Regions from separate parts of the Alteromonas sp. G4i13 genome, predicted to be linked through region 2. Evidence: predicted binding sites of a transcription regulator. Region 2 holds the regulator's gene; each other region holds the start of a gene.
What was found. The regulator LexA, encoded in region 2, represses DNA repair genes until DNA is damaged. The targets are predictions, from matches to a motif close to TACTGTATNNNNATACAGTA.
Positions count from the first base shown of each region.

Region 1 (4,188 bases), on a different contig from region 2:
TCAGTTTTTAAGTGAATAAGGTTTCTGTTTTCGAAAACTACTCGCCATAAAACGCGGTAACATAAAGCGAAACGATCGGTGGCTTGGTGGCATAACGCATACTTCAACAGCGTTAAAACTGATCGGGGAATTCTGTAATTCGTTTGGCTTTCACCAATAGCGTTGGCCGAATCGGTCACGGCAAACAAGTCGTCTTGGTTAGATTGCGAAGTTTGCCATGTAACGTTCTCCGGAGGTATGTGTTGGGCTAGACATTCTCTCGATGCTTTTCGCCATTCGTCGTATCCGGGCACTGATGAAATTGTTACTTTTTTCATTGTGGTACCAATTAGATTAGGCGCTGAACAATTCAAACTGTTTTGGTTGTTTAAATTGTTGTTCAAAGTTACTGCTATCGAGCAAATGGATAGCGGGGGAATAATCACTAACAGTAATGAACGGTTTTAATTTTTGTAAGGGTAAACGCATTTTTGTGAGATCGAACCAGCTAAGCTTTGTGTAACGTCGAATAGCCAAAATTTTTTGTACTGTGCGTGCTCCCAGTCCAGGAACTCGCAATAAAAGTAGCTTGTCAGCTTTGTTTAAATCGATGGGAAATATGTGGCGATTGCGTAGCGCCCACGCAAGCTTGGGGTCGTGCTCCATATCTAGCATGTCGTTGTGTACGATTTCATCTAAACCAAATCCATAAAAGCGCAAGAGCCAATCGGCCTGATAAAGTCGGTGTTCACGGATAAGTGGCGCCGGTTTAAGAGGCAAGACTTCAGACGCATCTGGGATGGGCGAAAATGCAGAATAGTAAACGCGCCGCAATTTTTGTTGACCATACAGTTTGACACTCGTGCCAAGGATAACTTTATCATTTGAGTCATCGGCGCCTATGATCATCTGAGTGGACTGTCCGCCAGGAGCAAAGCGAGGTGGGCGTTTGCCCGAGTAGGTTTTATCTACTTTGTGTTCATTTATTTTGTCTTTCAATGTATTCATTGAACCGTGAATTTCACCAAGGTCTTTTTCCGGGGCGTATTTGTTCAACGAATTTTGTGTCGGCATTTCGATGTTTATACTTAGCCTATCTGCATATAAGCCAGCTTCAGCCTGTAGTTCAGGAGATGCATTCGGAATGGTCTTAAGATGAATGTATCCTTTAAATCCGTGATCAATGCGAAGAGACTTCGCGATGCGTACCATGCTCTCCATAGTCAGGTCAGGAGAGCCGACAATACCGGAACTTAAAAATAATCCCTCAATGTAGTTACGCTTATAAAAATTAAGCGTTAAATCAACCGTTTCTTTAACGGTAAAACGCGCTCGTTGAACGTTGCTAGATACCCTATTGATGCAGTAATGGCAATCGTATATGCAATAGTTGGTCATTAGGATCTTAAGTAATGATACGCATCGACCATCAGGGGTAAAGCTGTGACATATCCCTGACCCTCCTGTGAGCGAACCTATTCCTGTTTTGTCACTTTTACCTGCTTTTCGTTTACCGGCGGAGCCACTTGCGCAAGAAGCGTCATACTTAGCGGCATCTGAAAGAATTTCGAGTTTTTGAATGAGTTTGTCATGCATCGCAAATGGTCACTTTCTCTAGGCAAATGTACGTGGTAGACGGTCTGAAAAAAAACAAGATTCCATACCAGTACTTTGCTTGTTGTGGTATACCTCAATACTGTATAAGTGTACAGTATTAAGGGGAGTGAGTTTATTAAATTTGAAAGGAAAATTTTATCTTGCTGTGTGTAGAAAGTACCTTATACAACTTTAGTATAAGTTTTGGGTTGATCTAAATTACTGAAAAATAAAGATTAACTATATGGTGCGGAAGGTGCATATGGTTAAGTAGATATGAGTGAATTACTTGATGTATTGAATAGACGAAAGTTTGTATTGTCAGGCAGAAAACATCTGCTGCAACGTGAAAGCTAGAAACTTAAATAGTCGAATGACTCAATACATTGGTGATAAATACTTCTAATTAAGTGGATTGTAGCGAGCTTATCGATACAAGTGCAAAATCGTTCAAGGAGTGGGGCATGAACTTTTTAAAGTGGGTTTATTCAGGCTTAGTGGTATCAGCAATCATTGTTATAGTCGGTGTAATTGGGCAAGGAAAGCTATCCGTAAGCCAAGCATCAGCTGATGACGAACAGCGCCCCGTTCACATGGATATTCAAAAAGTACAGCGCAACTTCTCATTGGTAGAATTTGATTTGTCGAAAAAGGCACATCTATTGAGAAAAACGCGTCTAGAGCACTACATTGCACAGGCTAAGCAAGCCGATTTAAGAGGTTGGAAATTTAAGCGTGATGAGTTTGTTGAGCGCGCCGAAAATATTCTAAATCATCATCTTACTCAATACGCGAATGATGTTAGTCAAGATGCGGAAACTTATACCGCTCAAGCAATCTAATACAAAGGCTATACATGAAAACACGCCCTACATTCTTACAATGTAGGGCGCGTTTTTCGTTTGAGTGTTTTCCAAATTTATTCCGATAGCGCAGAAATATAAGCTCTTACCACTTTTTCAACAAAGGCCTGACAATCTTTGGCCGTGGTTGGGTCATATTCACCATGGTTGGTAATGTTGTTCGACAATACGCGAATACCTAAAAAGGGAACGTGGTAGGCATGTGCAATCTGCGCTGCAGAAGCGGTTTCCATTTCTTCCACACTCGTTCCCATATTCTTATGGAGCCATGCTATTCGATCTAACTCGTTATTCCAAAAGTTACCGCTGCCAATCGTTCCTTTAACGACGTTCCCGCGTTTGTACTGCTTGGATAGCGATAGAGCTAGGTTGATGAGCTGTTTGTCTCCTAAATAAAAACGCAACTTTTCTGCGTCCTTGGCGCTACTCCCTTCTCCCGCGCTGCCTTCTGACGCCATAAGATCCATCGGCAGCCAATTAAACGGTTGAGAACCTTCTCCTTGAGCCAGCTTGGGCGTTTTAAAATTGGATGCATTAATACTGCGTTCGCCAAGAACAATATCACCAACTTTTAAGGAAGGATCGTGGCCACCTGATGTTCCCTGATTGATGATAAGGCGAGGGTGGTATCTCTCTATGCCAATAGCGGTGGCGGCCGCAGTATTTTCTAAACCCTTACCGGTTTTAGCTACCACAATGGGGTACCCGTTTAGTGTCCCTTTATAGAATACCGCATTACCTGAATACTCTGTTGTAGTGTTATCCAAAAGCGCAGCAAAGTATTCGGCTTCAATGGGCATGGGGCCTTGAATCATTATTGGCTGTAACGGAGCGTTCTGTGAAGCTACTTCTACACGCTTCATGGTGTGTACGTGCTGTGTATTTGCCCATACGCTATGAGTGAAAAGTGCCAAGAGCGTTATAATTGCTGAAAAACGTGTGTAGTGATTGAAAACGAGCTGCATGTCTATCCTTATTTTTGTCGTTGTTGTCCCGAGGAGTGTTAACGAATTCTCGTTGTTTTGTTGGATATGTTTTTTGTAATTTTGATACTGACTTAGTTGAGTGTTCTTATTATAAGCGTCAGCTTACCACTGCTTTAGTAAATTACAGGCAAAAAAAAGCGAAGCATTTGCTTCGCTTTAATAGTGTATACGTTGCTATTCGACTTCTACGATTTTAAGGGTATTGGTCGCGCCCACTTTTTCCATTTCATCGCCGTAAGTCAGGATGATACTGTCGCCGCTTTTCACTAACCCTTTCTCTTTAAGTGATGCAATGACATCGTACTTCAATTTGCCAGGTTCACTGTTTGAAGAGTCAAAGAAAACCGGCTTAACGCCGCGGCAAAGCGCCATCGTGTTAAGCGTTGATTCGTGACGAGACATCGCAATAATTGGCAGAGATGTAGTAATGCGAGACATTAACGTTGGTGTAGTTCCACTTTCAGTTAAACCTACAATCGCTTTAACACTTGGCAAGTGGTTCGCGGCGTAAACCGCAGACAGAGCAATTGACTCGCTAGTAGAAGAAAACTGCTGATCCATGCGGTGCTTGGAAATTTTAACGCTAGGATGTGTTTCCGCGCCTTCACAAACACGAGCCATAGCTGCAACTGTTTCAATAGGGAAATTACCCGCCGCTGTTTCAGCTGAAAGCATTACCGCGTCAGTGCCGTCTAGTACAGCGTTCGCAACGTCCATTACTTCTGCACGTGTAGGCATAGGGCTGTCAATCATCGACTCCATCA
Region 1 is NZ_JBHNYX010000011.1:70,169-74,356, reverse strand. Features, by position in the region: gene ACFI6J_RS07535 (TIGR03915 family putative DNA repair protein) at 1-317, opposite strand, end outside; gene ACFI6J_RS07530 (putative DNA modification/repair radical SAM protein) at 334-1,575, opposite strand; gene ACFI6J_RS07525 (hypothetical protein) at 2,040-2,417, shown strand; gene ACFI6J_RS07520 (5'-methylthioadenosine/S-adenosylhomocysteine nucleosidase) at 2,495-3,403, opposite strand; gene pyk (pyruvate kinase) at 3,599-4,188, opposite strand, start outside.
Region 1: ACFI6J_RS07530 (putative DNA modification/repair radical SAM protein) is a predicted target of LexA. The motif match lies at 1,674-1,693, and genes of this name have one in related genera.

Region 2 (4,188 bases):
AAGTAACGCAGAAGCGGTGTTTATTATTGAAGATAGTATTATTTCTGGCTTATTTTACGACATCAATGGTGACGGAGTTGATGAAGTTGCTTATTTATATGGGAGCGAATATTACAATGCGACTTCTATTGCCATTGTAGATGTTCGCACAGGTGAGCAGTTGCAACAGTACGATATTGACAGCGTCAATAACCTTGCTTTTGGTAACGTAGATGACGACGCATCGATAGAAATGGTAACGAACAATGGTTATGTATTTGATATCGAAAGCGGTGCCAACCAATGGCTATACGGTAGCGGGTTCAGCGACGCATTTGTTGTGCTGGGTGATATGAATAACGATGGTGTAGATGAAATCATCGGTGCCGATAGTTGGAATGATATCTCAATCTACTCAGCAGTATCGAAAAGCAGTTTGGCAACGGCGGAACATGGTGACATTTGTGATATCGCCTATAGTAAAGAAAGCCCAGCTACAGAAGGAATAGTGGTTGTCTCCGAGTGTCAGTGGGGACAAGTTAGAGGTTTTGCATTAGAAGCGGGACAAATCTCTGAGCAGTGGGCTCTTAACCACAACACTTACAGTGGCATGTCACTTCTCATTGACGATTTAGACAATGACAATGTGGACGACATTATTTGGACTGGTGAGAATCAAATTTTAGTAGCGCAACAAGATGCCAACGGTGAATATGCCTTATCAGATATAAAAGGTGCGCCGCGCGCGAGTAGATATCATGCCGCGGGTTGGGCACCTTATGGCGATAATGATGAAAGAGCCGTCTTTGTTAGCGATACAAGTAGTTACGAATCATCTATTCAGATTTTATCGGTAGATAAAGAGGATAACTTTGCGATAAGTGCTGAGGTTGGCGAAGATGTCTATAACTATAGCAAACCGGTCGTTACAGACTACAACAATGACGGTGTGGGTGAGTTACTAATAGGGGCACTGGATTATAGTTCGTCGTTTAATGTCGTGAGACTTACAGATAACGCTATTCAGTGGACACTGAACAATAATCAGAATAGTGAAATTTCGTTTATTGAAGCCATTGACGTAAATAACGATAGTTACGCCGATGCAGTTATTATTGAGAACAATCGACTTAAAGCGTTTGATATCGAGAATCAGGTGCTTATCGACTCAATCATTAACGATTTTTCAATTAATGCGCTTGCTGCCTCTGAAAAAGACGGTGTGCATTATTTTGCTGTTGGGGGCTATAGTTCGCTCAAGCTCTATAAAATGCAGGATGGTGAATTTGTTGGATTGAATGAATTGGAAACCAATTGTGACCAATTGCTCACGGTAAATTTTGATAGTGATAGCGAACTTGAATTTGCGTGTTTAAATAGAAACTACAACACCATCAATGTTTATGACGTGGCGAGCGATGCATTAGAACTCAAAGACGCTATAGCACCGTCATTCTACCCTCAGTATATAGCGGCTGTTCCAACGACGTCGTCTAATCAGTCGATTCTCGCTATCTACCAGCCTAACGAGAATGACTATTCGTACAATTATTATGACAGCATCGCATATCGCGTGGTTGAGGTTGATAATAAAGGCAATGTGGTGTGGCAAAGCCCTGGACTTGGGCTCGATAATGTTGAAGGCATGCGCACACGTCAAAATAGTGATGGGGAGCTGGAGTTACAAATTAGTAACCCGAACATGGCTCTTCTCGTAAAATAAGAGGAAAGCACTTGTCGTAGGCTATTGCAGATCGCAAAAGACGCGGCAAGTGCTTGTTATTTAGTTTTAGGTGTATATACTTACAGGAACTGTATGAACAGACAGGTCTTTTATGCGCCCACTCACAGCTCGACAAACCGAAGTTTTAGAACTTATTAAAACAACCATGTTAGAAACGGGAATGCCGCCTACTCGTGCGGAAATAGCCCGTCAGCTTGGCTTTCGTTCTGCTAATGCAGCAGAGGAACATTTGAAAGCATTGGCGCGTAAAGGCGTGATTGAAATTTTGCCTGGTACGTCTCGTGGCATTAAGCTCAATATCCCTCTTGATAACGACGCACAAGAAGAAGAAGGCCTACCGTTAATTGGGCGTGTTGCAGCCGGTGAGCCGATCTTGGCGCAAGAGCATGTTGAATCGCACTACAAAGTCGATCCTGCACTGTTTCAACCCCATGCCGACTTTTTGCTACGCGTTAACGGTATGAGCATGAAAGACATTGGTATTTTAGACGGTGATCTTCTCGCTGTTCATCGCACCACTGATGTTCACAACGGTCAGGTGGTTGTGGCGCGTGTAGATGAAGACGTCACCGTAAAGCGTCTAGAGAAACGCGGGCGTGAAGTATTGCTTCATGCTGAGAATGATGAGTTTGCACCAATAAAAGTTGATTTAGCGACTGAACATTTTGCGATAGAAGGCATTGCGGTGGGTGTGATCAGAAACGCTGACTGGATGTAGTATTTTAGCTTGTTTGTATAAAAGCGGCGCGTTAGCCGCTTTTTTTATGTCTTTTGTTCCTGTTTTTTTCTTCAATCTGCCAACTTAGGTTTTATCCTGCCTAGCAAACCTGTTGGTTTTCTGCGCGCTTATTTTTATCATTACTCACGTTATTCTTTCTATGAATGCTTCAAGTATTTTCCATTTTTTATTTTGAATTTTGTTTGAAATCGACATTGAGTCATCGATTACTTATTGATTTCTTAACTAGTTAGTCGAGCATTTACTTTAACCCCGTGTTCAAAATGCCTGTTTGATTCCAAGGGCATCCCACAGCAATGGCTTTCTCTTTTTGCACGTGAAATCCCCCGCGACCATTTTAGTAAATGATTAAAAATTAACCACTTCGTTAAATTTTTAATAGAAAAGACTAGACGGCGCGACATTATTGCGCAATTCTTATACAGAGATTAACAAAATAATAACAATGACTCTAAATTTGTTTTACAAGTTGAGGTTATGGGTCAATCGTTCGCAAACCATTTGGTAGGGCATCGCGCAAATTAATCAGCGTCTTTGACCACGCCATTACGGAGGTGCTGAGTGAAACAACTAACGACCGTTTTCGCAAAATGGTGTTCTAGTATACCAATTTTGCTTTTTTCCCCTTTGCTTTTTGCGCAAGAAGCAAGCGAAGAAGCCTCTTCGCTTAATTTGAGACGCGGTGCTACCGACATCAGTGGGCAGGTATACGACCTCCATATGTTGATGTTCTTCATTTGTGTAGGTATCGCGGTTGTAGTTTTTGGCGTGATGTTCGCCTCAATGTATCTACATAGAAAGTCCCGTGGCGCCAAGCCAGCTAATTTTCACGAAAACGTGAAGGTGGAAATTGCTTGGACCGTTATTCCTTTCCTTATTCTTATTTTCATGGCGGTACCCGCAGCGAATACCCTAATTGCTATGGAAGACACGTCTGAGCCTGACATGACGGTGTTAGTAACAGGCTCTCAATGGAAATGGCATTACAAGTACATGGATAGCGATGTAGAGTTTTATTCTTTACTCGCCACTCAGCGCGAGCAAATAGAAAACAAATTTCAGAAAACAGATAACTACCTGCTGGAAGTTGACCGTCCCTTGGTTATTCCTACTGGGAAAAAAGTACGCTTTCTTATTACCTCTGACGACGTTATCCACTCTTGGTGGGTTCCTGACTTTGCCGTGAAAAAAGATGCCAACCCCGGCTTTATTAACGAGTCTTGGGCCAAGGTGAATGAGCCGGGTATTTATCGCGGACAGTGCGCAGAGCTTTGTGGTAAAGACCATGGCTATATGCCGGTTGTGGTAATTGCTAAAGAACCCGCCGAGTTTGAAAAGTGGATGGGCGAACAAGAAGAGATTGTTCGTAAAGCAAAAGAAGAAGAGCAGCGTCTACTTTCTATGAATATGTCTATGGATGAACTGATGAAAGAGGGCGAGCGAGTATACAACGCAACGTGCGCTGCTTGCCATATGCCAAATGGTGAAGGTTTACCTGGCGTGTTCCCGGCATTAAAAGGCAGCAAAATGGCGCTGGAGGATCAGCAGGGCCATATTGACATAGTGCTTCATGGTAAGTCGGGGACGGCCATGCAAGCGTTTGGAAAAATGCTAAGTCTTAAGGAAATTGCCGCAGTTATTACATACGAGCGAAATGCTTGGGGAAATAAAACTGGCGATATGGTTCAAGCCAAAGATGTAAACGCAGTGGCAAACGGAAACTAGG
Region 2 is NZ_JBHNYX010000006.1:89,770-93,957, forward strand. Features, by position in the region: gene ACFI6J_RS04375 (COG1470 family protein) at 1-1,702, shown strand, start outside; gene lexA (transcriptional repressor LexA) at 1,815-2,441, shown strand; gene coxB (cytochrome c oxidase subunit II) at 3,024-4,187, shown strand.

Region 3 (4,188 bases), on a different contig from region 2:
CAAAAACCTGCCCAAAGAGGCAGGTTTTGTTTCATGTTTAAATACTATCTCTTTTTGAAAAAAGATCGAACGAAATGTCGCATTTTCGCTTGATCCAGATTAAATAAACTTCAGAGTTACAACCTTAAGTATTGAATGTAAGACCGCTGGACAGTTTATTAGTTCACTTCACGGTTAACTTTACATCGGGCTTTGCATACGCAAATTGCGCAATTCGTTGTGTGCTGTGGTAGCTGTCTAGGCCTGAGATACAGGCCGTTTGCGCTTGCTCTATATCTGCATAGCCGTCTGAATCTATTATTTGCTCAGGAACGTAGAGCTCCTGGATTTCGCCAATAACCATTTCGGTTTCATTAAGCAAAGTAAAATGCTGTGCTACTTTTAAGCCCATTTTAATTTCACTTTCTTTGACATACGGCGCACTGAAGGACTCACTGATCTGCGCGGTTAACCCAACGGCTTCAAATTCACTTTCATCTGGCGCATAGCGGGCTGATGTTTGGTGGGCTTTGTCGACCCAGTCAACAGACACGTGATTTAGCGTATAAAAGCCCTGCTGTTTTATATTGCTTAACGTATCTCGCGTGACGGTATGTGGACGCATGATCATGCCAATGAGAGGCGGGTTTGCACCGACATGAACAATAGAGCTCACTATAGCCAAATTGTTTGTAACGCCGTTTGTTGTACCCACCAAAGTCGCCGATTTAAAACCAGACAAACTATTAATTAGGTTTGCGCGGTAGCGCTGTGCAAGGGCGTCTATATCACCGCGGGTAAACTGCTTAGTCATTCTCTCTTTCTGCCTCTATCTGAATGTCATCACCGTGCTGATAAGCAGTAAGCTCAATGGGCTGACAACACACTTGGCAGTCGAGCACCTGTACTTGGCCAACATCGTTAATTTCATCTATTTCAACATCATTTGGGGCCATACAGTAAGGACAGGAAAAGCCCATGGAACGAGTTAAACTCATATTTAAATGCCTTTGTAATCACTAATGCTATTTGTTACGTAATGCAAAGACGAGTGGATTTTCTTTTAGACACGCCCCTTGTATCTGATTTTAAGAGAAAAGGACAAGACTGCCATTTGACGCTTATGAGTAATCAGAAAACTGGGTGCACAAATAATAGATGTGATAGACGAAAAAGGTGACCTTGTGGCAAATAAAGTTGGTCAATGCCCGTGCTGTAATAGAGAAACTCGCCTTACTTACCATCATCTTATTCCGCGAAAAATGCACAGGCGTACCTATTTTAAAAAGCACTTTAGCAAAGCGGAGCTTCAGGACGGCATTTACATTTGCAGACAATGTCACAGCGGTATACATCGATTTTATGATGAGATGACGTTGGCCAAACACTACTTCAATTTGCAGCGTTTATTGGCAGATGCGCAGCTTTCTTCGTTCTTTCATTGGGTGTCTAAACAGCGCGTACGCGTGTAAAAGTACACGCTGTGCACTATTAGCAGCAGATGTGATACCCAATCGCGGAGGATTTAATTTGATTCGCGTGGCTGTATAAATATACACTATTGGTGTTTTCATAGCCAAAGATACCTCATGCGAAAAGATTTACCGCCACGTTATTACCTTACACACTTTCACGAGTTCCTTGGGTTCTTTGAGGGTGCTAGCAGGGCGCTTCTAAGTGACGAAGCCACTGACTTTGTTAGGCGTTTTAAAGCGTTGGACGATGACAAACAGTGTATTGTTGTGCGCGCTGCAAATCGCAAGTACGCAGTGATTGACAGGACGCAGTTCAATTATAGCGAAATCGCTGTGCCACAAGAGCAAATAGATTGGCTTACCGACAACGGCTGGTTTGGTGACCTTACCCACGCTTCGCTTAATGACATCGCAGGTGTCTTGACCAAAGATGCTCTGCTTGAGCTACTTGCTGAATACGGCAGTATTCAGGGGCTCGCATCTCTCACCAAGCCTAAACTCGTGACGTTGCTTAATGAACATATCGAAGCTAGAGGCTGGCCAGAGCGCTTTTCGCTAGATAACTACTTAGTGTGCTTGTTCGACGATGCACTTCGCTATTTGCTGTTTATCTATTTTGGTAACACCAAAAGCCGTCTAAATCAGTTTTCTATGCGCGATTTAGGCGTAATGAGAACCCGTTCTGATTCCGTAACGGATACGGCGCGTTTTGAAACTAAAAGCGACGCCCAAGCGTCATGGTTTTACGCTAACCATTACAGCCAGTTAGCTTTTTATAACGATGATATGTTGCTTGCCATTGCCGAAGGTGAACTGCCCATTACAGAAGGTGTGTCGGCCTGTTTTTATCGCGACCAGTTTCTCTATGCATTAGGCCTAAAAGTACTGATGTTTGATAGAGCGAAAGGGCTAGAAGTATTGAAAGCGGCGCAAAGCGATAAGGCAAAAGAAAAGTGGTTAAGAGAGAGCTACAAGGACGGAAATGAAAATAGTGTTAAACAGACCCTTGAAGAGATAATTGATAATCCGCAATCGGATACGCTGTTAGCATTTGCAGAAGATTTCTATGCCCGTAAATACCACAAAAAACGCACCAGCACGGTTACCGACATGCTTCGCAATGCTAGCCGTACACTGGATATTGACGTAAGCCAAAATCAACAGGTTGAGCGTGGTGTGCTGGCGCATTATGCAAGGCGCGGCATTGAAGGCTGGCGCACGGAAAACCGATTATGGCGCAGTTTGTTCGGCCTTACCTTTTGGAAGCAACTTTACGAAGAAGACACGCTGGTTACGGAGTTTGATCGCAGACCATTATCGCTTAAACAGAATAACTTTTACGCTAAGTTTGAACACAGTATTGAAGCGTTGTTACAGGCGCTTGATAGCAAAGAAAAACTGCGTTTTCACATTCACAAAATGGCCACGATGCACTATGGCAAAGTTAATAGCCTGTTTATGTGGTCTAGTCATTTGCTTACGCCTATAGAAGCGCTAATTGAGCATGGTTCGCTAGATTCGATTTATGCTTTACTTCGCATGATGTGCAAAGACTTTGAGAGCCTCCGAGATGGCTTCCCCGATATCATGGTATTTGACGGCGCACTTCGCTTTGAAGAAATCAAAGCGCCTGGCGATCAGCTTCGCCGAAATCAGCTGGTTTCAATTCAACGTTTGCAGCAAGCTGGATTTGACGTTGCGGTAACAACAGTGAAATGGATACGCGACCCAGCACAGCCTTATGTTGTGGTAGATATAGAGACCACTGGAGGAAACAGCAGCTACAACCGGATTACCGAAATAGGTATGGTAAAACTTGTTGGTGGGAAAGAGGTAGACAGGTTTCAAACCCTGTTAAATCCGCAGCGCCGCATTCCTAGCAACATTACCCGCCTTACTGGAATTTCGGATGACATGGTGGCAGATGCTCCGCTTTTTGCTGAAGTAGCGGAACACGTGGCAAATTTCACCGAAGACGCTGTGTTCGTGGCTCACAACGTAAACTTTGACTATGGGTTCATCAAGCAAGAGTTTGCAAGACTAGAGCAAAGTTTCAGGCGACCCAAAATGTGTACCGTTCGTGAAATGCGTCGCACCTATCCTGGGCTGCCTTCTTACTCGCTGGCAAACTTAACAAAGCATTTTCACATAGAAATGGAGCAGCATCACCGCGCGCTGAGCGATGCGAAAGCCGCCGCCGAGTTGTTGAAGCTAGCGTTTGAAAAAGACGATGAGCAAGTGAGCGTTTAAGTCGGCCACTAATTGTTTGTAAGTTTAGTGTACTTGAACTGAACAAAATGAGCCGAAAATAAGTATGTAGTGGGGTTAAACACGCATATTGAGATGTAAGAAATGGCATTAACTGAAGAACAAGAATCACGGGTAATTGAAATGGCGTGGGAAGACCGTACGCCTTTCGAGGCAATAGAGCGTTTATACGGGCTGCCTGAAAAAGATGTGATAAAGCTTATGCGTAAAAATCTCAAACCGAAAACCTTCAAGAACTGGCGAGAGCGCGTGTCGGGTAGAAAAACCAAACATGCCAGCCTGCGCCCTGAAGGTGTGGACAGAGGATACTGCCCCTCTCAGTACAAATTTAAAGGCGCTAATAAGTAGCGTGTAGAAGCCTTTCCTATAGAAGCGGAACTGCCTTACGTTGTAGCTGCCTTTATTTTTTGGGAGGCGAAATAGTAGTAATCGGCAAAAGAAACGCAGTTAACTGCTGACGCATGGG
Region 3 is NZ_JBHNYX010000032.1:12,919-17,106, reverse strand. Features, by position in the region: gene ACFI6J_RS15205 (flavin reductase family protein) at 164-793, opposite strand; gene ACFI6J_RS15200 (zinc ribbon domain-containing protein) at 786-977, opposite strand; gene ACFI6J_RS15195 (hypothetical protein) at 1,164-1,451, shown strand; gene ACFI6J_RS15190 (exonuclease domain-containing protein) at 1,569-3,704, shown strand; gene ACFI6J_RS15185 (TIGR03643 family protein) at 3,807-4,070, shown strand; gene ACFI6J_RS15180 (hypothetical protein) at 4,123-4,188, opposite strand, start outside.
Region 3: ACFI6J_RS15190 (exonuclease domain-containing protein) is a predicted target of LexA. The motif match lies at 1,521-1,540, and genes of this name have one in related genera.

Region 4 (4,188 bases), on a different contig from region 2:
CCCGAGCTCACCAAGCTGGGCCGCTATCTTTTCTGCAAGCGGCGCGAATTGATCGTCGATGATCAAAACACCGTCTTCCCCAGCAGATACGCCGATATTTCCACCTGCACCTGTAAGCATGTGCACAGAGCCTTTTATCGCTGTCGCTTTAACTTCGACATCGGCAAATCTATCTTGTGCATTTGCGGGATGAACCGATGAATAAATTAACGGGCTCGCAGCTAAGAGTGCGGCCATGATGTGGGCGCTAAAACGAGGGGCAGTTTTCATTATTATTTCCTTGTAAGAAGCCTGTTTATTAAAGACCTCTTACACTATGACCTAATTTTACAATTAGATCATTTTTTCATCATCAGGAATATTGCCAACATAAGCAAAACGGGGGAGTGTTTCTCCGTCTTTTTCAACCGACTCAACAAACATTTCTAGGGGACGAACCCAAAGCGCTTTCTCGCCGTAGCATGGGCGGTATACCACTAGCTTACTCTCATCTTCTGAATGCGTCGCCACTTCGTATACATCGTATAAATTACCTTTGTAATGCTTGTAGCGACCTGGGGTTTTAAGTTCTTTCGAGTCCATAACGTCCTTCATTAAAGTGTAAAAAATAGTAAGGGTTAGCCAACCGCTTTCATTTGCCAAAGATTAAATGGTCTTAGAAACTAAACTCTGTGGGATTGGCCTTTAATCGGGTAATACAAAACCGTCAGTCTATCGCATAGTATCAGTGCGTTAAGTATAACAAGTGGTTAGATTGAGGCTACTGCATGTTAGTACTTAACAAGTGAGCTTATTGGCTAAATCGGTTCAAAAGGTAACACCAATTGCTGTGTTGATTGATCGGCAGCAAGACCTATATGAACGCCAACAAGACGAATACCCCGCCCTGTTGCTCGTTCGAAGGCTTCCTGCATTAACGTGCGAAAATACGCTTCATCAAGCGTGGCACAGCGGTGCTCTACCGTAGTTAGTTGGAAGTCATTAAACTTAAGCTTAACGCCCTGCGTGCGAATACGTACCGGCTTCCCCGTTCGCTTCTTATGGCTTTCCATTCGCTCTTGAAGCTTTTCAAACAAGTGAGGCAAAAAGTCGATGCATTGCTCAATAGTGTGTATATCTTCACTTAGCGTGCGCTCTACGCCTATAGACTTGCGCTCTCGCGATACTGACAACTCTCGCTCATCAATACCATGAGCTCGCTCCCAAAGCACACTGCCAAATTTACCCAGCTCTTTTTGAATGCGCTCAAAAGGATACTGGCGAACATCGTTACACGTATTAAGCCCCATACGCTGAAGCTTTTGCATAGTAACTTTGCCCACGCCTGGAATTTTCTTTAGTGGCATTTCGCGTACAAACTCATCGAGCTTATCAGGAGTAATAACACAAATTCCATCGGGCTTATTTTCATCGCTCGCCACTTTCGCCACAAACTTACAAGGCGCAACACCCGCTGAAGCTGTAAGCCCAAGTTCATTTTTAATGCGTTCACGTATTTCTTCAGCAATTAACGTGGCGCTGCCACCGCAAAATTCACTGTTAGTCACGTCTAGGTAGGCTTCATCTAATGATAAAGGCTCAATGAGGTCGGTATAATCAGCAAATATCTTACGTATTTTTTGCGACTCGGCAGCGTACACATCCATGCGCCCTTTTACGAGGGTCAAGTTTGGGCATAGCTTTAAAGCATACGCTGTAGCCATAGCTGAGCGCACACCAAATTTACGGGCGGGATAGTTACAGGTAGAAATAACCCCTCGACGGTCGGCACTGCCGCCTATCGCAATGGGAATATCGCGCAAGGCTGGGTTGTCGCGCATTTCAACTGCGGCGTAAAAACAATCCATGTCGACGTGGATAATTTTTCGCATTACCTGCCTTTGTTCTTTACGTGCTTACGCAAAACTGTATAAAAAGACAGTATATTATTAAAAGCGTTTAATTACACTACCTCGTTATGGAATATTGATGAGATTAACGGGTCCTTAGTGTCTTATAAAAGGCAGGCGTTAAAACGAATGCATTTTATAAGGGAGGTTGACAGAACGAGAGTAGTCAATAAAAAACGGCGACACTCCAATGTGGAAGTGTCGCCGCTCAATCATATAAACGCCTAGAAGAGTATCAAAATTGACTCATGCGGAATTACCTACTTCGCTCGGCCCAACCAATACATTACCCGTGATGTCGCCATCATCACTTCCAGGCTTCCCTCAGCAGATTTTCTCGCATGTAAAGAGTGACTGCGGGCCGGACCAATCAACGCTGGGCTTTTCCAAATACTGATGCCTTCAACCGTCATTTCGCTGAGTTCAGAAGCACTGTAGTAGCTCCAATCATCGTCATGCGCCGTTGTCACAAGAAGTGTTTGTTCAGTAGCGGTTACTGGATTAGCTACCATGTCTACAATAACCTTACTCACCGAAACGTCTGATGTCTTAGTCAAACTAGTGTCAGTTACATCAAATATAACCAGTGATTGGTTCTGGTTGTTATAACAGGCCAGTTCAGCGGCAGCGTCACTATCAGCGTTAATAAAGGCAAGGCGCGCGCAAGAAATATCGGCGCTTGCCTGAATAGAGAAACCTGATGTTGTTGGCTTGAGTAATTGCGTTATGTTGTCGCCTTGAGAAAGCGCCACATATACATTGCCATTCATCGCGACAATATCAAAATCACGGAAATATTGAGGCATGGTGTAAGTGGCCAACATAGCTTGATTGTTCACGTCGACCGCTTTTAGTGTGCGACCATCAACATACACTGCATCATCGAAACCATCGTTATTGAAGTCGAATGCCTTAATAACTGAAACGTCGTTTGAATAATCGCCTGTAATCTCGTATTGAATAGAGAAATCATTTAATCGCATTGCGGCGAAGGCGCCATCATAGGTTTCTGCACTAGGTAGGAATAAATCACCAGCACCGTCATTGTTGTAATCGGTAGTTACAGCAATACTAGAGTTATCCCAGTTAGATGAAATCTCTTCACTCGTAATGTAATTCCCTGAGTTCTCCATTAGTAAGACCTTGGAGCCGTCATAACCGCTCCCCGTACTCGGCACGAAGAAAACAGCACGTTCGTCACCAGGATACAAATCTGCCCACCCAGCCGCGTTAAAGCTGTCTAGTTGATGTGTGGTTGCCGTCGTTTTTATTGTTGCAGAAGTGGCTGTGACATCTGCCGTTACGAGTAAATCTTCACCAGAAGAAGTAGTGCCAGTGCCCCATAACAGTTCGTTAAGGCCATCATTGTCGGCATCGCCAAGGGTCAGCGAGGTTGAACCGTGATCAACCATATCAACGCTAAATACTGAAGTGAGCGTATTATTAGACAGCTTCATGGCGTGGACGTTGCCCCATTGGCAGTCCCCTACAAGCAATACAGGGTTACTATCGTCAGTCAGTTTTCCTGCGCTAATGTCGCAAGTATTAAAATTCTCAACACTCGTAATTTGAGACTTGTCTTGTGCTGAGTATACATAGATGTAAGACCAACTGTCAGCGCCTACAATTTCATCAATACCGTCGCCATTTATATCGGCAACGGCAATGTGATGACTACCAAATCCTGAATTCAAAAACCACTGGTTTTCACCAGATCCAAGGTCATAGACCAAACCTGAATTGGTAACCAGTTCTAACTGAGTGTCGGAATCCACATTACCCAGAGCAATTTCATAGGTATCTTCAGCGGTAAACGTAAATAAAGGTGTTTCGGGCGAACTAAGATCTACCACCACAATATCACTGGCTTCGCCGTAATCACGTGATGAATACAGGTAGGCCAGTTCATCGTCACCATCATTATCTATGTCACCGAGAACAGCACTATGTATGTAATTATCAGTGGTGAAAATCGTTGTTGCCGTTTCGTCAATGTCGGTAACAACGGATACGCCGTGCTCAGATATCACTAAAATATCGGGATAATCATCGTTATCAAAATCAGTACTGAGAACTTGTTTTACTGCTCCACCTTGCTCGATTTTGTAGGGATACATCCAAGTTTGGTTGTAGCTGCCGTTTTGATAAGACAGCAAGAACACGCGATTTGCAGAATCGGTGGAGAGAACTTCATTGTCACCGTCGTGGTCGAAATCACCCACTACCATCGAATTGTTCATTTTAGGCACTTCAATACCCGAGCGAGCTAACTCTTGAACCTCATTATTAGTTACTGAGA
Region 4 is NZ_JBHNYX010000020.1:54,581-58,768, reverse strand. Features, by position in the region: gene ACFI6J_RS11615 (MBL fold metallo-hydrolase) at 1-270, opposite strand, end outside; gene ACFI6J_RS11610 (DUF1653 domain-containing protein) at 334-582, opposite strand; gene dinB (DNA polymerase IV) at 798-1,871, opposite strand; gene ACFI6J_RS11600 (FG-GAP repeat domain-containing protein) at 2,150-4,188, opposite strand, start outside.
Region 4: dinB (DNA polymerase IV) is a predicted target of LexA. The motif match lies at 1,904-1,923, and genes of this name have one in related genera.